2 regions of the Streptomyces sp. NPDC048523 genome follow, and region 2 is predicted to be linked to the other one. Evidence: riboswitches for the same ligand, from Rfam matches in the RefSeq annotation. Region 2 holds a riboswitch; the other holds the start of a gene.
What was found. A riboswitch is a leader RNA that binds a small molecule or an ion and turns the genes downstream of it on or off. The one in region 2 is predicted to bind cyclic di-AMP.
Positions count from the first base shown of each region.

Region 1: another riboswitch for cyclic di-AMP. It lies ahead of ACGFWE_RS25610 (M23 family metallopeptidase); the one in region 2 lies ahead of ACGFWE_RS29780 (transglycosylase family protein).

Region 1 is NZ_JBICWQ010000005.1:15,588-25,363, forward strand. It holds gene ACGFWE_RS25585 (MFS transporter) at 1-1,035, shown strand, start outside; gene lhgO (L-2-hydroxyglutarate oxidase) at 1,109-2,329, shown strand; gene trmB (tRNA (guanosine(46)-N7)-methyltransferase TrmB) at 2,417-3,298, shown strand; gene ACGFWE_RS25600 (PrsW family intramembrane metalloprotease) at 3,350-4,729, shown strand; gene ACGFWE_RS25605 (aldo/keto reductase) at 4,746-5,690, opposite strand; gene ACGFWE_RS25610 (M23 family metallopeptidase) at 5,813-6,838, opposite strand; cyclic di-AMP (ydaO/yuaA leader) riboswitch at 6,850-7,007, opposite strand; tRNA gene ACGFWE_RS25615 (tRNA-Met) at 7,306-7,379, opposite strand; gene ACGFWE_RS25620 (hypothetical protein) at 7,495-7,758, shown strand; gene ACGFWE_RS25625 (histidine kinase) at 7,830-8,981, shown strand; gene ACGFWE_RS25630 (response regulator) at 8,969-9,619, shown strand; gene ribA (GTP cyclohydrolase II) at 9,623-9,776, opposite strand, start outside.
Region 2 is NZ_JBICWQ010000006.1:108,078-117,853, forward strand. It holds gene ACGFWE_RS29760 (Ppx/GppA phosphatase family protein) at 1-106, opposite strand, end outside; gene ACGFWE_RS29765 (DUF501 domain-containing protein) at 103-639, opposite strand; gene ACGFWE_RS29770 (septum formation initiator family protein) at 670-1,146, opposite strand; gene eno (phosphopyruvate hydratase) at 1,265-2,551, opposite strand; gene ACGFWE_RS29780 (transglycosylase family protein) at 2,845-3,534, opposite strand; cyclic di-AMP (ydaO/yuaA leader) riboswitch at 3,538-3,705, opposite strand; gene ACGFWE_RS29785 (transglycosylase family protein) at 3,911-4,897, opposite strand; gene ACGFWE_RS29790 (cytochrome P450) at 5,089-6,384, opposite strand; gene ACGFWE_RS29795 (nucleoside triphosphate pyrophosphohydrolase) at 6,509-7,525, opposite strand; gene ACGFWE_RS29800 (SurA N-terminal domain-containing protein) at 7,675-8,322, opposite strand; gene ACGFWE_RS29805 (glycoside hydrolase domain-containing protein) at 8,478-9,314, opposite strand; gene ACGFWE_RS29810 (protein kinase) at 9,449-9,776, opposite strand, start outside.

The sequences.
Region 1 (9,776 bases), on a different contig from region 2:
CTCGCCGGTTCCTTCGCGGTGAGCGCATACGCAACGCCCGCCTCACGGTGGCTGATAACCCCGGCCGACAGCTCGGTCGCGCGCGAGGTGAACCACTCCGAGGGCTCCGGCGCACCGCTCAAAGTCGGCCACAGCGATGTGCAGAAGCTGCGGGAGGCCGCCGAGGACGCCAGGCGCTGGGACTCCAAGTACGGGGGCGGCGACTGGCGTTCCTCCATGGTGCCCGAGTGCTTACGGGTGGAGGCGGCACCGCTGCTGCTCGGCGCGTACACCGACGAGGTGGGCCGGGCCCTGTTCGGCGCCTCCGCCGAACTGACCCGGCTCGCGGGCTGGATGGCTTTCGACACGGGACAGCAGGAGGCCGCGCAGCGGTACTACATCCAGGCGCTGCGGCTGGCCCGCGCGGCCGCCGACGTCCCCCTCGGGGGCTATGTACTGGCGTCGATGTCGTTGCAGGCGACCTACCGGGGCTTCGGCGACGAGGGCGTCGATCTCGCGCAGGCCGCGCTGGAGCGCAACCGGGGGCTGGCGACCGCCCGCACCATGAGCTTCTTCCGGCTCGTCGAGGCACGGGCACACGCGCGTGCGGGTGACGCCGCCGCGGCCGGGGCGGCGCTCAAGGCGGCCGAGGGGTGGCTGGAGCGGTCCCGGGACGGGGACAACGATCCGTCGTGGCTGGGCTTCTACTCGTACGACCGCTTCGCCGCCGACGCGGCCGAGTGCTACCGCGACCTGAAGGCACCGCGTCAGGTCCGCCGCTTCACGGAGCAGGCGCTGTCGAAGCCGACGGAGGAGTTCGTACGCTCGCACGGGCTGCGGCTCGTCGTCTCCGCGGTCGCCGAGCTCGAGTCGGGCAACCTGGACGCGGCGTGCGAGCAGGGCGTGCGGGCGGTGGAGGTCGCGGGGCGCATCTCCTCGGCCCGTACCACCGAGTACGTGAAGGACCTTCTGCACCGGCTGGAGCCGTACGGGGACGAGCCCCGGGTGGTGGAGCTCAGGGAGCGGGCCCGGCCGCTGCTGATGGCGCCGGCTTGAGCCCCGGACGGCGGCACCGCCCCCCGCGTTTGAAGTGACTGTCAGTGGTGCAGTGCACTATCGGGGGTGGGAGGTGGTGCAGGTGCTGTCCGGGATCGCTTACGACTGTGACGTGCTCGTGATCGGTGGGGGCATTGTCGGGTTGTCCACGGCGTATGCGATCACGCGTGGCGCGCCCGGCACTCGGGTCGTCGTGCTGGAGAAGGAGGCGGGGCCCGCTCGGCATCAGACCGGGCGCAACAGCGGGGTGATCCACAGCGGGATCTACTACCGGCCGGGCTCGCTCAAGGCGCGGTACGCGGTGCGGGGCGCCGCCGAGATGGTCAAGTTCTGCGCGGAGTACGGCATCGCTCACGCCGTCACCGGCAAGCTGATCGTCGCGACCGAGCGCAGTGAGCTGCCCCGGCTGCACGGGCTGGTGCAGCGCGGCCGGGAGAACGGCATTCCGGTGCGGGAACTGGGCGGCGCCCAGATCGCGGAGTACGAACCCGAGGTGGTGGGGCTCGCCGCGATACACGTCGGGACGACCGGGGTGTGCGACTTCGTCGGGGTCGCGCGGCAGCTGGCCGAGTCGTCGGGTGCGGAGATCCGGTACGGCGCCGAGGTGCGGCGGATCGACCGGCGCCCGGAGCTCGGGGTCGCCGTGCAGACGGTTGCGGGGGACGTCGTACGGGCGCGGGTGCTGGTGAACTGCGCCGGGCTGCACTGTGACGAGATCGCCCGGCTGACCGGGGATGAGCCGGGGATGCGGATCGTGCCGTTCCGGGGGGAGTACTACTCGCTGGCGCGGCCCGAGCTGGTGCGGGGGCTGGTGTATCCGGTGCCGGATCCGGCGTTTCCGTTCCTCGGGGTGCATCTCACGCGCGGGATCGACGGAGGGGTGCACATCGGGCCCAACGCGGTGCCGGCACTGGCCCGGGAGGGATACGACTGGGGGACCGTACGGCCCCGGGAGCTCGGCGCGACGCTGGCGTGGCCGGGGTCCTGGCGGATAGCCCGGCGGCACTGGCGCTACGGCACGGGGGAGCTGCGGCGGTCGGTGTCGCGGAGGGCGTTCACCACGGCGGTGCGGCGGCTGCTGCCCGCTGTCACGCCGGACGACCTGGTGCCTTCGGCGGCCGGGGTGCGGGCGCAGGCGGTCCTGCGGGACGGGACGCTGGTGGACGACTTCCTGATCCGTGAAGGGCCGCGGTCGGTACACGTCCTGAACGCACCCTCACCAGCGGCAACAGCGTCCCTCCCGATCGGCCGAGAGGTGGCCCGACGGGCCCTGGAGGCGCTGCGCTCGGCGTGACGGGGCCGGCGTGGCCCTCCGGACGTGACGGCCGGAACATCCCTGAGCCGCATTCCTCCCCGCGGTCACCGTAAAATCGACCCCACTGTGTCTGACTCCCTCAACGCCTCCGAAGCCCCCCGCTCCCGGCCCCCCGCCTCCGGCGAGTCCGTTCGGCATGTTTCCGGGGTGTCCGTGCGGCACAGCCGGGCCAAGGGGGAGCCACGGTTTCCCGATGGGCCCAGTGCTGATCCCGCGGGGTCGCACTTCGAGCGGCGGATCCGGAGTTTCCAGCCGCGGCGGAGCCGGGTGACGGCGGGGCAGGCGGACGCGTTGCAGCGGCTGTGGCCCACGTGGGGGCTCGACATCGACGGGCAGCACACGATCGACCTCGGTGAGATGTTCGGGAACGACCGTCCCGTCGTGCTGGAGATCGGGTTCGGGATGGGTGAGGCCACCGCGCAGATGGCCGCCGCCGACCCCGACACCAACATCCTCGCCGTCGACGTGCACACCCCGGGCCAGGGCAACCTGCTCAATCTCGCCGAGCAGCAGAAGCTGTCCAACATCCGGGTCGGCAACGGCGACGCCATCATCCTGCTGCGCGAGATGCTCGGCGAAGACTCGCTCGACGGACTGCGCGTGTACTTCCCCGACCCCTGGCCCAAGAAGCGACACCACAAACGGCGGCTGATCCAACCCGAGTTCCTGGACCTGGCCGCGACCCGCCTGCGGCCCGGCGCGCTGGTGCACTGCGCGACCGACTGGGAGCCGTACGCCGAACAGATGCTCGACGTACTCACCGCGCACCCGGCCTTCGAGAACACCCGGACCGGCGGCGGTTTCGCGGCGCGTCCGGAGTTCCGGCCGCTGACCCGTTTCGAGGGACAGGGACTGGAGAAGGGACATGTCGTGAACGACCTGCTGTTCCGCCGCGTACAGCACGGCGACCGACCCGACCGACCCGACCAGTCCCCCACCGGCGCCTGAGCATCCCGCCCCGCCTGCGGGCGGCGCCTCTGTCTCGTTAAGGTCGATGCCGTGGCCACCTTTCCCCCGTATCCGACGTACTCCGGTGACCCCACCGGTGGCGGTGCACTGCGGCATGCGCACTGGTGGCAGCGGAAGTGGGTGCGCTACGGCGCGCTCATCACCCTCCTCACCCTGTCCGGGCTCGTCATCCTCGCCCTGGTCCGTCAACAGACCGGTACCGAGGGGTTCCTGGTCGGCCTGGGGCTCGCCGTCCTGCCCGTACCGCTGCTCATAGCCGCGTTCCGCTGGCTCGACCGCGTCGCACCGGGGCCCTGGCGCAATCTGCTGTTCGCCTTCGCCTGGGGCGCCTGCGCGGCCGCGCTGATAGCGATCATCGCCAACAGCTTCGCGACGAAGTGGATAGCGACGGCGACCGCCGACCCGTCCGGCGCGGACACCCTCGGCGCGACCGTGATAGCGCCGATCGTCGAGGAGTCCGCCAAGGCCGCCGCCGTACTGCTCGTCTTCCTGTTCCGCAGACGGGACTTCACCGGGATCGTCGACGGCGTGGTGATAGCGGGGGTCACCGCCACCGGCTTCGCCTTCACCGAGAACATCCTCTACCTCGGCACCGCCTTCGGCACCGACCAGCTCACCGGTGACCGCGGCATCGCCTCGGTCACCGCCGCGACCTTCTTCGTGCGTGTCGTCATGTCGCCGTTCGCGCACCCCTTGTTCACCGTCCTGACCGGCATCGGCTTCGGCATCTCCGCGCTGTCGGCGGAACGCCAGCACGTACGGCGGGTTCTCGTCCCGCTGTCCGGACTGCTGCTCGCGATGGGCATGCACGCGACGTGGAACGGCTCGTCGACATTCGGGGAGTACGGCTTCTTCGCGGTGTACGCGATGTTCATGGTGCCGGCGTTCGCGCTGCTGACCTGGCTGGTCATCTGGACACGGCAGCGGGAGCTGAAGACCGTGCGCGAGGAGCTGCCCGCGTACGCCGTCGCCGGGTGGCTGACGCCGACCGAGCCCCATGTGCTGGGCTCGATGCGGGCGCGGCGGGTGGCGCGGGACTACGCGCGGCGGCAGTTCGGCGGGCGGACCGCGGCGCGGGCGGTCTCGCAGTACGAGGCGTACGCGACGTCGTTGGCGTTCCTGCGGCGCCGGGGGCGGCTCGGGCGGGCGAACGCGGACTTCGTCGTACGGGAGCGGGAGTTGCTGCACGAGCTGTGGCGGCGGCGGGATGTCGCGCGGCCCGCGCTGGACCACGCGGCCCGGATCACGGCACCGCCGGTACCGGTGGCCGCGCCGCCCTGGCCGGTGTACGGGGCGTACGGATACGCCCCTCACCCGGCCCGGCCGACGCACCACGGCCACCCCGGCCAGCCGACGCCCCCGGTCCACCCGACGGTGCCGTACCCCGCCTACAACCCGTACCGCACATAGACCGTGCGGCGGAGGGTCAGGCCGACGCCTCCGTCAGGCGCGCCAGCTCCTCCTCCGTCAGGGTCAGGTCGGCCACGCCCAGCAGCGCCGGCAGCTGTTCCACCGTGCGGGCGGACGCGATCGGGGCCGCGACCGTCGGCTGGGCGGCGAGCCAGGCGAGGGCGACCGTGGCGACCGGGACGGTGTGGGCCTCGGCGATGTCGTCGAGCGCCGCGAGGACCTTGCGGCCGCGCTCGGTGTCCAGGTGCTGGCCGGCGCCCGCGGCGCGCGCACTGTCGACCGTCGTACCGGGGCGGTACTTACCGGTGAGGAACCCGGAGGCGAGGGCGTAGTACGGGACGGCGGCGAGGCCCTCCCGGGCCGCGAGCGCCTCCAGTTCACCCTCGTACGTGTCGCGCGAGACCAGGTTGTAGTGGGGCTGGAGGGCGACATAGCGCGCGAGGCCCTCGCGGTCGGAGAAGGCGAGGGACTCCGCGAGGCGCGCGGCGGAGATGTTGGAGGCGCCGATCGCCCGCACCTTGCCCGCCTTCACCAGTTCGTCCAGCGCGCCGATGATCTCCTCGACCGGCACCTCGGTCTTGTCGAAGTGGGTGTAGTACAGGTCGATGTGGTCGGTGCCCAGGCGCTTCAGGGAGGCGTCGGCGGCGGCCTTGATGTTCGCCCCGGACAGGCCCTGGAAGTCGGGGTGCTGGCTGACCTTCGTGGCGATGACGACGTCGTCACGGTTGCCGCGAGCCGCCAGCCACTTGCCGATGACGGTCTCGGACTCGCCGCCGGAGTTTCCCTCGACCCACGCCGAGTACACGTCGGCCGTGTCGACGAAGTTGCCGCCGGCCGCGGTGTACGCGTCGAGGACGTCGAAGGAGGTGGCCTCGTCGGCGGTCCAGCCGAAGACGTTGCCGCCGAGGGTGAGCGGGAAGACCTCGAGGTCGGAGGAGCCGAGCTTGCGAAGAGAAGTCATGCCAACGTCAACGCCCGTGCCGGACGCCGGTCTTCCGCTGCGGCCGCAAAGTCCTCGTAAACAAGCGGAATCAGCTCCTCCGGCGCACCGGCACAAACCTCAGGGGCGCTTCAGTTGGCGCCTCAGGGAGTGAGCCCCTTGCCGCGCAGCCACGCCATCGGGTCGATCCCGTCGGCCGAGCCGTTCGGGTGGACCTCCAGGTGCAGGTGCGCGCCGGTCACGTTGCCCGTGGCGCCCACGCGGCCGATGACGTCACCGGTGCCGACCTTCTGGCCGACGCTGACGCTGATCGAGGACTGGTGGCAGAACCACAGCTCGGTGCCGTCGTCGAGGGTGAGGATCGTGCGGTAGCCGTAGGAACCGGCCCAGCCGGCCTCGGTGATGGTGCCGCTGTGGATCGCCTTGATGAGCGTGCCCGTGGGGGCGGCGAAGTCGAGGCCCGTGTGGTAGCCGGAGGACCACAGCGAACCGGCCTGACCGAAGGTCGAGGTGATGGTGTACGACGAGGTCGGCAGCGTGTACTGCTTGGCGAGCTCGGCCAGGCGCGCGGCCTCGGCCTTCTTCGCGGCCGCCTCCTCCGCCTTCTTCTTCGCGGCGGCGGCCTTCTCCTGGGCCTCCTTCTCCGCCTTGGCGGCGGCCGCGTCGGCCTCCTTCTCGGCGGTGTCCGCGATGGCCTGGGCGGCCTTGGTGTCGAGCTGGTCCTGCTGCAGCTCGGCCTGGGCCAGGATCCGCGAGCGCAGCGCCTCACCGGCGTCCGAGGTGCCCTTGGCGGTGTCGGCGGTGGTGGCACCGACGCTGCTGAAGGCGCTCGTGTCGTCCGCGGTGGGGGCGGAGTCGTCCGAGATGAGCGAGCCCACGTTGGGCAGGTCGGGCATGGAGATGGAGACCGGCGGCTTGCCGGTGTTGGCGCTGGCCATCCCGCCGGCGCTGACGGCGGCTATGACACCGACGCCCAGAACGGTGGAGCTACGGGCGAACCCTCCGCCACGCTGCTTGGCGACGCGATGCCGGCCTCGTACGGGAGCGAGGGAGTCCGCGGTGGGGTTCCACTCGCCGAGCGGGGCCTCGTCGTCGGCGCGGTAACCGCCGTATACGAGGGTGTCGCTCGGGACGTACGGCGCCTCGGGGGCAGGCGGGTTGGACGCCACGTGGGCGCGCTCCTTTCCTTCCTTCTCGCCTACCGGGTTAGCTGACGGGTTCGGAGCAGGAAGGTCTCCTACGCGCGTATACCGACCGTGCTGCCACGGTGGCGTACGAGCGATTCACCCCAAGTTGGTGGTTCCCCGGTTCCCTTGCGGAATTCGGCGCGTGAGCACGGAGCCGTCTCTTGTGACGGCTGGGACGACCGCGCTGCGTTATCGAACGTTAATAGACGCGGGGGCCCGATTCCAAGCCGTTCCGCTTGATCATTAACGAAATCACGCTGGACTTACGGCCCATGAACGCCTAAAAACGGGCGAGTTGACCTTCACTCAAGCCACACAAGGACATTGACGGTATGTCAGCTGTAACGCGGAGGGCGGTCGCGCGCTCACCCCGCGTCACATCACGTCACGAAGGGGAAAACACTCAGGGCCGGAGTCCAGTGAACTGGACTCCGGCCCTGAGCCGTGAGTAGCGGGGACAGGATTTGAACCTGCGACCTCTGGGTTATGAGCCCAGCGAGCTACCGAGCTGCTCCACCCCGCGTCGTTGTGTAACCAGCATACGTCATCCGGAGAGTGCTCCGCGCCAGGGTTGTTTCGGGACCCCTCCCGCTGGAGCGGCGTACCGTGGCGGCCCTCACCAGAACCAGGAGGGAACCATGGCGGCAGCCGACGAGCGACCGGCGGAGATCGGCGAGCGGGACATCCCGCTCTCCGGCGGGCGAACGCTGCGGGTGACGGAGTTCGGCAACGGCGGCATCCGGCTGGCGGTGCGGGCCGGCTCGCCCTATGTGGTGACGAGCCTGGAGCAGTTCCACGACGGGACCGTGCTGAAGCTCTCTCCCGGCCGTGAAGGGTCCAACGCCCACAGGAACTGGGTGCGGGACCACGGCGGCGGCGAGGACGGCGGCGGCGGGGAGTGATCCTCGTCCGGGCCCCGATGGTGTAGCGGGCTACACCGTGCGCCCGGGGCCGTTCGTCTAGCGTGAGCGGCATGGGGAAGTCGGTGCGGCGTGCGGCGATGGCGAGCGTGCATCTCGTCGTGGCCGCGGCGATGTGCTTCGGCATGTACCTCTTCATCACCGTGCTGCTGATCGCCGCCATCGGTACGGTCGCCGTGGTCGGCTGCTGGCTGCTGCCCGAGGCCGTGCTGCTGATACGGCGGATCGCCGGCGCCAAGCGGAACCTGACCGCCCTGTGGACGGGCCGGGAGATCCCCGAGGCGTACACACCGATGACCGGCACCCTGCGCGAACGGCTGCGCATCTCGGTGCGGGACCCCGGCACGCTCAGGGACCTCCGCTGGATGCTCGCCCACTACCTCTACGGCGCCCTCCTCGCGCTCGCCCTCCCGCTGTGGCCCCTCGGCCTGGTCGTCGACGGCGTGTGGGCCGGGGCGCTGCGCCGCGACCCCGTCGTCCTCCCGCTGATCGTGCGGCTCGCGGACACCGAGGCCCGCTGGTCGACCGTGCTGCTCATGCCCTCCCCCGAGGCCAGGCTGGCCCGGCGGGTCGAGGAGCTGCGGGAGACCCGGGCCGATGCGATCGCCGCGCACGAGGCCGAGCTGCGCCGCATCGAGCGGGACCTGCACGACGGCGCCCAGGCCAACCTGGTGGCGCTGTCGATGCGGATCGGACTCGCCAAGCGGGCCTACGAGCGGGACCCCGACGCCGCCCGCAAACTGCTGGACGACGCCCAGGACCAGGCCGAACAGGCGCTGGCGGAGCTGCGGCAGGTGGTGCGCGGCATCCACCCGCCGATCCTCACCGACCGGGGTCTCGTCGGCGCGGTAAGGGCGCTCGCCGCGAGCGGCGGACTCTCCGTGGTCGTGGACGACGGCGGCCTGGACGCGGGCACCCGGGCGCCCGCGGCGGTGGAGGCCGCGGCCTACTTCGTGGTGGCCGAGTCGCTCACCAACGTCGCCAAGTACAGCGGCGCCGACCGGGCCGAGGTCCGGCTGGCCAGGACCCGGCGCGGTCTGACCGTGCGGGTGCGGGACGAGGGCCGGGGCGGCGCCGACGAGTCCGCTGGCTCGGGGCTGCTCGGTATGCGGCGCCGGGTCGCCGCGCTCGACGGGACCTTCGAAGTGACCAGCCCCATCGGGGGCCCGACCGTGATCGATGTGGAGCTGCCGTGCGTGTGGTGATCGCCGAGGACAACGCCCTCCTGAGAGAGGGGCTCGTCCTCCTTCTGACCTCCTCCGGGCACGAGGTCGTGGCCGTCGTCGGCACCGGCCCCGAGATCCTGCCCGCCCTGCTCGAACACCGCCCTGACGTGGCCGTCCTCGATGTGCGGATGCCGCCCGGGTTCCGCGACGAGGGTCTGCGGGCCGCCCTGGAGGCGAGGGAGCGGATCCCGGGACTCCCGGTACTGGTGCTCTCGCAGTACGTCGAGGAGTCGTACGCCGCCGAGTTGCTGGCCGGTGGCACCAGCGGGGTCGGCTACCTCCTCAAGGACCGGGTCGGCCGGGTCGACGAGTTCCTCGACGCGCTGGAGCGGGTGGAGGCCGGCGGTACGGCGCTCGACCCCGAGGTCGTCACCGAGCTCCTGACCCGGCGCCGCGACACCCCGCTCGGCTCCCTCACCCCGCGCGAGCGCGAGGTGCTGAAGCTGATGGCCGAGGGCCACGACAACACGACCATCGCCAAGACCCTCGTGGTCACCGAGCGCGCGGTCAGCAAGCACATCGGCAACGTCTTCCTCAAGCTGGGCCTGCCGCCGAGCGACAGTGGCCACCGGCGGGTCCTGGCCGTGCTGGCCTATCTGGCGCACACGCCCAGGTGACGGTCAGCCGACGCCGAGTTCGGTCAACTCCCCCAGCGGCAGCGTGTGCTGGGTCTGCAGGACCTTCGCACGCAAGTAGCGGACGTTGTGGGCGGTGGTGAAGACACCGGTGGGGACCCGGTCGCGGACGTCGATGCCGAGGTCGCGCAACTGGCCC
Region 2 (9,776 bases):
TCATACGCCGGTCCAGGTCGACCAGTTCACCGGTCTCCGGGTCGCAGTCCGCGACGAGGAGCCGGATCGAGTTCGTACCGCAGTCGACGGCGGCGACACGGGTCACTTGGGGTCCTCCTGCTGCTCGGTCAGGGTCACGCAGGCCCCCTTGCGCCACCACTCCGGCAGCATCGCGATCGCCTCGTCGCCCAGCGGGTTGACGCCCGGGCCGGCGGCCAGCGAGTGGCCCACCAGCACGTGCAGGCACTTCACCCGGTCCGGCATGCCGCCCGCGCTCGGAAAGCCCTCCAGGACCTCGATGGCGTCGCGGCGCGCGAGGTAGTCCTCGTGCGCGGCCCGGTACGCCTTCGCGAGCTCCGGATCGCTCTGCAGCCGCTCCGTCATCTCCTTCATGACGCCGTTCGCCTCCAGCGTGCCGATCGCCGAGGCGGCGCGCGGGCACGTCAGGTAGTACGTCGTCGGGAAGGGCGTGCCGTCCGGCAGCCGGGGCGCGGTCTCCACGACGTCCGGCTGCCCGCACGGGCACCGGTGCGCGATCGCCCGCAGCCCGCGCGGCGGCCGCCCGAGCTGCTGCTTGAAGGCCTCGACATCCGCGTCGGTCGGCTCGGTGCGCGGGGTGGAGGGCGGAGGCGTTTCCATGCCTGTCTTTCTATCGGTCCATCGGTCGGTTCACTGGTCGGAAGCGTCGGACTTGTCGACCCCGTCCCAGACGTTCGCGTACCAGGGGCGGTCGGCCGCGCCCAGGTCGGCGCGGGACTGCCGCGCCGCGTCCGGGTCGACGACGACGAAGCCCGTCTCCCCCGGCAGCACGTAGTGCAGCCGCTGCCGGATCTGCTGCTCCGCGTACGCGTCGTCCTGCCAGCGCGCCTTGAGGTCGCGCAGCTTCTCGACCCGCTCGGCGGCCCGCGCCTTCTCCCGCTGGAGATCGGCGATCTCGGCGCGCTGGGAGACGTACTGCCTTATCGGGTACGCCAGCGCCACCACCAGCGTGCACAGCACGAGGGCGAGCAGCGCGGCCCGGCCGGTCAGCCGGGAGCGGCGGGCCTGCCGCTTGGTCTGGGAACGGTAGACCCGGGCCGCGGTCTGCTCGCCGAGCAGCCTGATCCTGGTCGTGGTGGAGAAACGGTCCCGGTCCTTCACGGCCATCGGCTCTCCGCCTCCCCTTCTACGTACGTACGTCCCCGCACACGGTACGGGACCGGTACGGGGACGTACGTACGACTGGCTAAGGCTTGGCCCTGCTTGGGTCAGCCCTTGAAGCTGCTCAGCCCTTGAAGCGCGGGAACGCGCTGCGGCCGGCGTACACCGCCGCGTCGTCGAGGATCTCCTCGATGCGCAGGAGCTGGTTGTACTTGGCGACGCGGTCCGAGCGGGCCGGGGCGCCGGTCTTGATCTGGCCGCAGTTCACCGCGACGGCGAGGTCGGCGATGGTGACGTCCTCGGTCTCGCCGGAGCGGTGGGACATCATGCACTTGAAGCCGTTGCGCTGGGCCATCTCGACGGCGTCCAGGGTCTCGGTCAGCGAGCCGATCTGGTTCACCTTGACGAGCAGGGCGTTGGCGCTGCCCTCCTCGATACCGCGGGCCAGGCGCTCCGGGTTGGTGACGAACAGGTCGTCGCCGACGATCTGGACCTTGTCGCCCAGCTTGTCGGTGATGACCTTCCAGCCGGCCCAGTCGTCCTCGAACAGCGGGTCCTCGATGGAGACGAGCGGGTAGGCCGCCACGAGCTCCTCGTAGTACTCGGTCATCTCGGCGGCCGAGCGGGACTTGCCCTCGAACTCGTACGTGCCGTCCTTGTAGAACTCGGACGCGGCGACGTCGAGCGCGAGCGCGATCTGCTCGCCGGGGACGTAGCCGGCCTGCTTGACGGCCTCGATGATGAGGTCGAGCGCGGCGCGGTTGGACTCCAGGTTCGGGGCGAAGCCGCCCTCGTCGCCGAGGCCGGTGGACAGGCCCTTGGTCTTCAGCACCTTCTTGAGGGTGTGGTAGACCTCGGCGCCCCAGCGCAGGGCCTCGGAGAAGGACTCCGCGCCGATCGGGGCAATCATGAACTCCTGGATGTCCACGTTGGAGTCGGCGTGCGAGCCGCCGTTCAGGATGTTCATCATCGGCACCGGCAGCAGGTGCGCGTTCGGGCCGCCCAGGTAGCGGAAGAGCGGGAGGTCGCTGGCCTCGGAGGCGGCGTGGGCGACGGCGAGCGAGACGCCGAGGATGGCGTTGGCGCCGAGGGAGCCCTTGTTGTCGGTGGCGTCCAGGTCGAACATCGCCTGGTCGATCAGACGCTGCTCGGTGGCGTCGTACCCGACGAGCTCCGGGCCGATCTGCTCGATGACGGCCAGCACGGCCTTCTCGACACCCTTGCCGTGGTAGCGGTTCGGGTCACCGTCGCGGAGCTCGATGGCCTCGAAGGCGCCCGTGGAGGCGCCGGAGGGGACGGCGGCACGACCGGTGCTGCCGTCGTCGAGGCCGACCTCGACCTCGACCGTGGGGTTGCCTCGGGAGTCCAGGATTTCCCGGGCTACGACGACGTCGATGGACGGCACGAGCATCTCCTTCTTGGGATGTGACACGGTCCGCCGGGACCGCGGTGGGTTCTGCGAGACCGAGCCTAACCGGCTCCGGGGGTTCGGCCACCGTGTGGACCGCCCCCTGGACAGAACCGAGAGTAAATTGTTTCCGAACTGAACAAAGACGTGCCTCGACGGGACATGAAAAAACCCCGCCCCGGTGCGTACGGGGGAACACGCACCGGAGCGGGGAGCCCGTGGGGACGGGGGGCGACCCTCACGAGGCCTTCATCCTGAAGGACACGGTTGTGAGGGCGCTGTGGTTCAGCTGGGCCCTACTTGAGGTGCAGCTGCTGACCCGGGTAGATGAAGTCCGCGTCGGTGATGATGTCCTTGTTCAGCTTGAACAGCTTCTGCCAGCCGCCCTTGACCTTGTGCTTCTCGGCGATCGAGCTGAGGGTGTCACCCTTGACGACCTTGTACTCGCCGTCACCCTTCTTGACCTTCTTGCCGGTCGGGGTGGTGACGGTCTTCTTGGCGGCCGGACGGTCCGCCGAACGCGAGGCGCTCTGCTTCTCGGTCGAACGGCTGCTCGTGTTCGAGGAGCTGGAGTTCGAGGAGCTGGAGGAGGACGAGCTGCTGCCGCTGTAGCCGGCGCTGGACAGGCCCTTGCCGCAGACCGGCCAGGCACCCTTGCCCTGGGAGGCGAGGACCTTCTCGGCGACGGCGATCTGCTGGGACTTGCTGGCCTGGTTGGCCTGCGCGGCGTACTGCGTGCCGCCGTACGCGGCCCAGGTGGAGGCCGAGAACTGCAGGCCGCCGTAGTAGCCGTTGCCGGTGTTGATGGACCAGTTGCCGCCGGACTCGCACTGGGCGACGGTGTCCCACTCGGAGGCGGTGGCGGCGGAGGCGTTGCCGGCCGCCATCAGCGGGGCGGCGATGGCGACACCGGTGACACCGGCAAGCGCGGCGGCACGGGTGGCCTTGGACGGACGACGGTGCTTGCCCTTACCGGAAAACAGCATGGTGGATCCCCTCACCGACGCCTACGAGGTGAGCTGTCGGGTTCGGGCCGGTTGAGTTGCCCGGCCGCACATCTCGCGATGCGCGGCTTCACCCCAAGCCGGTCCAGCGTGAACTGCTGGGCCCGGCGCTTACCTTGGGTCCCCCGCTCCTGCCTACGGCGCTTGACGCGACGACTGTTCCCGTTCCGTCGCTGGCAGGATTCGGCGTTGCGACGGACGGGGCTCGGGTTGCCGAGCGGTCACGACCGTAGACACGGGCTCGGCGGAATTTCAAAGACGATCAGGGCTTCTGAGACTCATCCCACACTTTCACCAATATGGACATTCAGTGCGAAGTGTGACGTGAACTCCCGCTGTTTTTCAGGCCTTTTCAGCCCTATTCAACCCCTGTGTCGAGGGTCTGACCGGCGACGATGCCGCTCGGGTCGGCCCCGATGCGGTCCTTGTTCTCGGCGTAGAGGGCACGCCATCCGCCGTCGAGGCCAAGGGAGTCGGCGATGGAGGCGAGCGAGTCGCCCTCCTGGACGGTGTAGGTGCCCGCGGCATGCCGGCCGGCCGGGGAGGAGGCTGTGCTCTTCGTCGCAATCTCCTCGGCGCTGCCGCCGCGGTGCTTGCCGGAACCGAGGGCGCCGACGTCCACGAGGGCCGAAGAGCTGCCCTGCTGCCACGACTTGTCCGCTTCGTCCTCTTCCGGGCTGACCACGGGCGAGTTGTCGGAAGGCTGTGCGTCCTCCGCGGCGGATCCCTTGGAAGGCGAAGAGTTCTTTTTGCCCGACTTGGCCGAACTGTCGCCATTGGAGGCGGTGGCCGACGGCGAGGGCGTGGCGGACGAACCGTCCAGCGCGCCGAGCAGACCGGAAGACTCCCCGGCGCCCGACGAGTCGGAGGAACCAGACGATCCGGACGAACCGGATGATGTCGACGAGTCGGATGCCGAGGGCGAGGGCGTCTCGCTCCCCACGCCCGTGTCGACGTCGGCCGCACTCGAGTCCTTGCTGAGACCGCCGAGCAGACCGCAGGTGGGCCAGGCGGCGATGCCCTGGTCCGCGAGGAGCTTCTCGGCCACGGCTATCTGCTGGTTACGGCTGGCCAGGTCCGCCGTCTCGGCGTATTCGAGGCCGCCGTACTTCTCCCAGTTCTCCTGGGACATCTGGAGGCCGCCGTAGTAGCCGTTGGCGTCGTTGGCGCTCCAGGAGCCGCCACTCTCGCACTCCGCGACCCGGTCCCAGGTGGTGCCGGTGGCGGCGCTCGCCCCGGTTGCTCCGAGCAGTGGGATCGCGATGGCGGAGCCCGTCACACCGGCCGCCACAAGGAGAGCGGGAGCCTGACGGGGGCGACGGTGACGACCGTTCCCGGAGAGCATGAGGGGACCTTTCCCGAGACAGCAAATACCGGCGCGGCGAGTGGTGCGGGGCACCGCGCTGGTCCGTGAACGTATAGGGGTTCGATCACTTGTCACAAGTTAATGCCGCGTAGATCACGTGAGGATCACAAACTTGAGGACTCGTCATGTTTACCCGCTCCATGCGGGGACAGGCCGGGCCTCTCGGTCGATTACCGGACGGGCGTGAACTCCACGGGCAAAGTACGCAGTCCACGCATGATGAGGCCCCCGCGCCACCGCAAATCAGCCGAATCGACCGCCAGTTGGAGATCCGGGAGGCGGGTGAGGAGGGTGGCGAGCGCGGTCTGGCCCTCCAGGCGGGCGAGCGGGGCACCGAGGCAGTAGTGGATGCCGTGGCCGTAACCGAGGTGCTGATTGTCACGGCGGGACAGATCGAGCACGTCGGGGTCGGCGAACCGCTCCGGATCCCGGTCCGCGGCGGCGAGCACGACGAGCACCGGGTCACCCGCGGCGATGTCCTGCCCGCCGATCCGCAGGGGTTCGGTGGCGAACCGCCAGGTGGCCAGTTCCACCGGGCCGTCGTACCGCAGCAGTTCCTCCACACCGGTCTCCAGGAGGCCCCTCTCCTGCCTGGCCAGGGATTCCTGCAGCCGGTCGCGCTGCTCGGGGTGGGTGAGGAGGGCGTAGGCGCCGTTTCCGATCAAATTGACGGTGGTTTCGAAACCTGCGAACAAGAGGATGAAGGCCATGGCCGCGGCTTCGTTCTCGGTGAGGTGCTCCCCGTGGTCGGAGGCGCGGATGAGCGCGGAGATGAGGTCCTCACCGGGAGGGGGCTCGTCGGGCAGCGCTTCCCGCTTCCGGTGGATGAGCTCGGCGAGATAGCCGCGCATCTTCTTCACGGACCGCGCCACCCCGCCTCGCGGCCCGCCGCCGTGACGGATCATCATGCCCGCCCAGTCCCGGAAGTCGTCCTGGTCCTCGCGCGGGACGCCGAGCAGGTCGCAGATCGCGTAGATGGGGAGCGGGAAGGCGAACTCGTGGATGAGGTCGGCGGTGCCCGTGGCCGCGAAGCCGTCGATGAGACGGTCGGTCAACTCCTGCACCCGGGGGGCGAACTCGGCGACCCTCCTGGGCGTGAACGCCTTGCTGACGAGCCGTCGGAGCCTGGTGTGGTCCGGTGGGTCGATGTTCAGCAGATGCGTCATCAGCTCCGCCTTGCGTTCCCCCGGAATACCGGTCTTGCCCTTGGCGTGCGCGGGCTCGTCGTGATGCGCCGGGTTCTTGCTGAGCCGCTGGTCGGCGAGGGCCTGCTTGGCATCGCCGTACCGCGTGACGAGCCAGGCCTCCACCCCACTGGGCAACCGGGTCCTGTGTACGGGGGCGTGCTCCCGGAGCCAGGCGTAGGCGGGGTAGGGGTCGGTGGCGAACTCCCAGGTGAAGAGCTCGGGGGCGGGGGAGGTAGGGGAGGCGGGGGCGGCGGGGGTGGCGGGGGGCTGGTCGGTCACTCCTTGACGTTATCCGGCGGGGTGGGGGGGTGTTCTCGTTGCCGTTTCCCTCACGTGCCGAGGGCCCTCCCTCCTCCCACCTGCCAGGCCCCTCCCCCACCCAACCGGCGCTACTTCCCCCCTCTCATCCCCTCAGCCCCCCTGACCCCTCCACCTCCCGGATCGCGTCCCGATACACCCGTGCCGCAGCCCTCAGCGCCGCCTCCGGGTCGACGCCCTCGGCCTCGGCGCGGGTGGCCAGGGCGAGGAGTTCGTAGCCGATGCCCTCGGTCTTCGGGAGGGGGACGTCCAGCCCCGCCGTCCGCACCCTCGACGCCAGCTTGGCCGCGAGGGCGAGGCCGGGCTGGCCGAGGGGGATGCCCTCGGTCACCGAGGTGCGCTGTTTCTCTATCGCCTTGGTGCGCAGCCAGTGGGCCTTGACCTCTTCGGGGGTGCTGGCCGTCTCGTCGCCGAAGACGTGCGGGTGGCGGTGGATGAGTTTGGCGACGATGCCACCGGCGACGTCGTCGACGGAGAAGGGCGCGTCCGGGTCCTCCTCGGCGATCCGGGAGTGGAAGACGACCTGGAGCAGCACGTCCCCGAGTTCCTCGCGCAGTTCGTCGCGGTCGCCCTCCTCGATCGCCTCGACGAGTTCGTACGCCTCCTCGATGCCGTACTTCGCGAGGCCCTCGTGGGTCTGCTGGGAGGACCACGGGCACTCGGCGCGGATGCGGTCCATGACCTGGACGAGGTCGAGGAGCCGGGCGCCGGGCAGGTCGTATGAGGCGGGGAGCAGCTCCAGCGCGGGCATCTGCACGCGTCCGGATCCGGCGAGGCGGGCCAGACCGTCCGTGAGGGCCGGCTCGCCCTCACCCGTGGCCACCACGACCACCGTGTATCCGCCCGCGCACGCTCGGACCAGTTCCTCCGCGGTCGGGGCCGTCTCGTCGACCGGTATCCCCGCCTCCCGCAGATACGGCAGCTGAGGGTGGGCACCGTCCGCGCACAGAACACGGTCCGCTTCGTGCAGCGCCTGCCAGGCGGGCCAGGACAGCAGGCCGGGGGCGACGCGGTGGCTGGTGGTGAGCAGGACGATGCGGCCGGGGGCGGACGCCGGGTCGGTGTCCTGGTCGGGGGCGGGCTCGAAGCCGGTTGCGTTCACAGTTCGAAGCTAACGCACGGCGCCGACGGGGCGATCGGGTTGTCCACAGGCAGGGGGTGGCGGGGTGATCGTACGATCATCCGCCCGCCGCGCACTCTGCCTGCTGCGCCCTTTTCCGCTGCGGCTCCGTTCCCTGCGAGCTCTGGTCGCTACGCGGTCTGTTCGCTCCCCGCCGCCGTGACCTCCCGTACCCACGGGGTCTTGGCGTCGACGCGGGTGCTCTTCTTGACGTCCCAGGTGCCGTAGCGCGGGTTGAGGTCGACGTCGAGTTGCCTGGACGCCTTGCTCAGGGCGTTCCAGAAGGCGGGGTCGCTGGTGTCGGTGCCGAGCTTCCCGGCGAGTTTCTGGGCCTCCAGCTGGAGGCGGAGGTTGTCGTCGAGGCGTTCGGGTGCGATGCCGTACCGCTGGAGCCAGGTCGTCTCCAGGCCCTTGGCGCCGCCCGCCTGCTCCTCCAGGCCGGACCGCAGCTCCTGGACCTCCTTGCGGGTCACGGACACGCCCGCGTCGGCGGCCGCCCGGTGCAGTACCCGGTCCAGGACCATGCCGTGCAGGACGTCACGGGTGAGAGTGCCGGTCTTGGCGATGGCCTGCTTGTACTGCGTCTCGTCCGTGACGGCGGCCCGCTGCGCGTCACGCACCTCGGTCACCCGGTTCTCCAGCTGGGAGACGGTGATCCGCTGCCCGCCGACGACGGCCGCAGCGCCGGGATGCGCCTCGTTTCCGCAGGCGGTGAGCAGGGGTGCCGCGGCGGCGAGGGCGGCGGAGAGGACGAGCGCGGTGCGACGACGGCGGTGCAAGGAGGCCTCCCGAGGAGATTGTGCGACGGTGCACAAGGTCTTGCGGTGATCGATGGTAGGCAGGGGACCGGCTCTGGCCAACCCATTCGACCAACGATTCGCCGGGACTTCGGGCACCGCCGCGCATTCACCGCACGCACGCGCGCGTGCCGGGGTCAGCCGGTGATGGCCACCGGGCCGTCCCAGGCGTCGCGGTCCACGGTGATCGTGTAGCCGTTCCGCGTCTCCTTGCTGTTGACCATGTACTGGTGGCCGCGGCTGTGATCGGTGTACTGGGTCTTGCCGAACGGCCAGTCCGCCGTCGTGGTGTTCTGCTTGTCCCACAGCGCGTACCAGAGGTTGCCCGGCAGGTCCGTCTTGTCGGTCGCGTTGGCGATCGCCTTGGCACTGGAGCTGGTGAAGCCGTAGTAGCCCGCGCGGTACGTCTTCGCGCGCAAGGTCTTGTCGAAGGCGCGCACATAGGTGAGCACGGCGTCGTTGCACGCCTTGTTCGTGATGTCGTACGCCTCCATGTCCAGGTAGATCGGGCTGCCGGTCTTCATGCCGAGCGCGGAGGCCTTGGCGACCGCGTCCGCGCCGTCCTTCGCGCCCAGGGAGGCGGCGGTGGAGGCGGTGAGCTTCTCGGGGCTGGAGCCGGTCTGGCAGGGCGGCTGGGCGCCGACGTAGAGCGGGATGAGCTTCCAGCCGGCCGTGCTGACGGACTTGACCCAGGAGGCGGTGAGGTTGGGCTGGGCGCAGCCGCGGTTCTTGCCGCCGACGTAGACGGCGGCGGCGCCGTAGAGGCCGCCCTTCCATGCCTTCATCGCGGACAGGGAGGGGGCCGCGCAGGTGTCGAAGGCGCGGCCGGTGTACGTCTTCTGCGCGGGCCAGGTGGTCGCGGCCATCGAGCTCTGCGCGGCGAGGCCCGCGCCGGCGACCACGGCGGCTCCGGCGACGCCCCACGTGATGTATCTGCGCTTCTTCGACTGCCGATGGCTGGACCTGGACGACATGGACTACCCCACCCCTGGATGTGCTGTTGCTCGTGCCGGTGATCGTGCCGTGATTGTGCTGTACATGCGTACTTGGTGGAAACGAAGCGTAGAGCCAAGCGGCGGGGCCTTGTGACCCGCCCCTAGCCCAGCCCCTAGCCCCGCACCTGTCCCAGCCACTGGAGCGTCCGGCGGACCTCCACCGCGAGCGGGTGACCCGGTCCCTGGACGCGCTCCACGTCGTGCAGCAGCCGCACGAGGGTGTCGTGGGCGGCGGCCCGGTCGCCGACGGCGAGCAGGAGGTGGCCGATGCGGCGGCGGACGTCGTGGGCGAGTTCGGGGTCGCCGGCCACGTACTGGTTCTCGTAGTACGGCAGCAGGGCCCGGTACTCGGCCAGTGCGGCCGCGGGTTCGCCGAGTTGTTCCAGGCACTGGGCGGCGTCGTAGCGGAAGCGCAGGGACTGCGGGTCGGCGTGGCCGGCC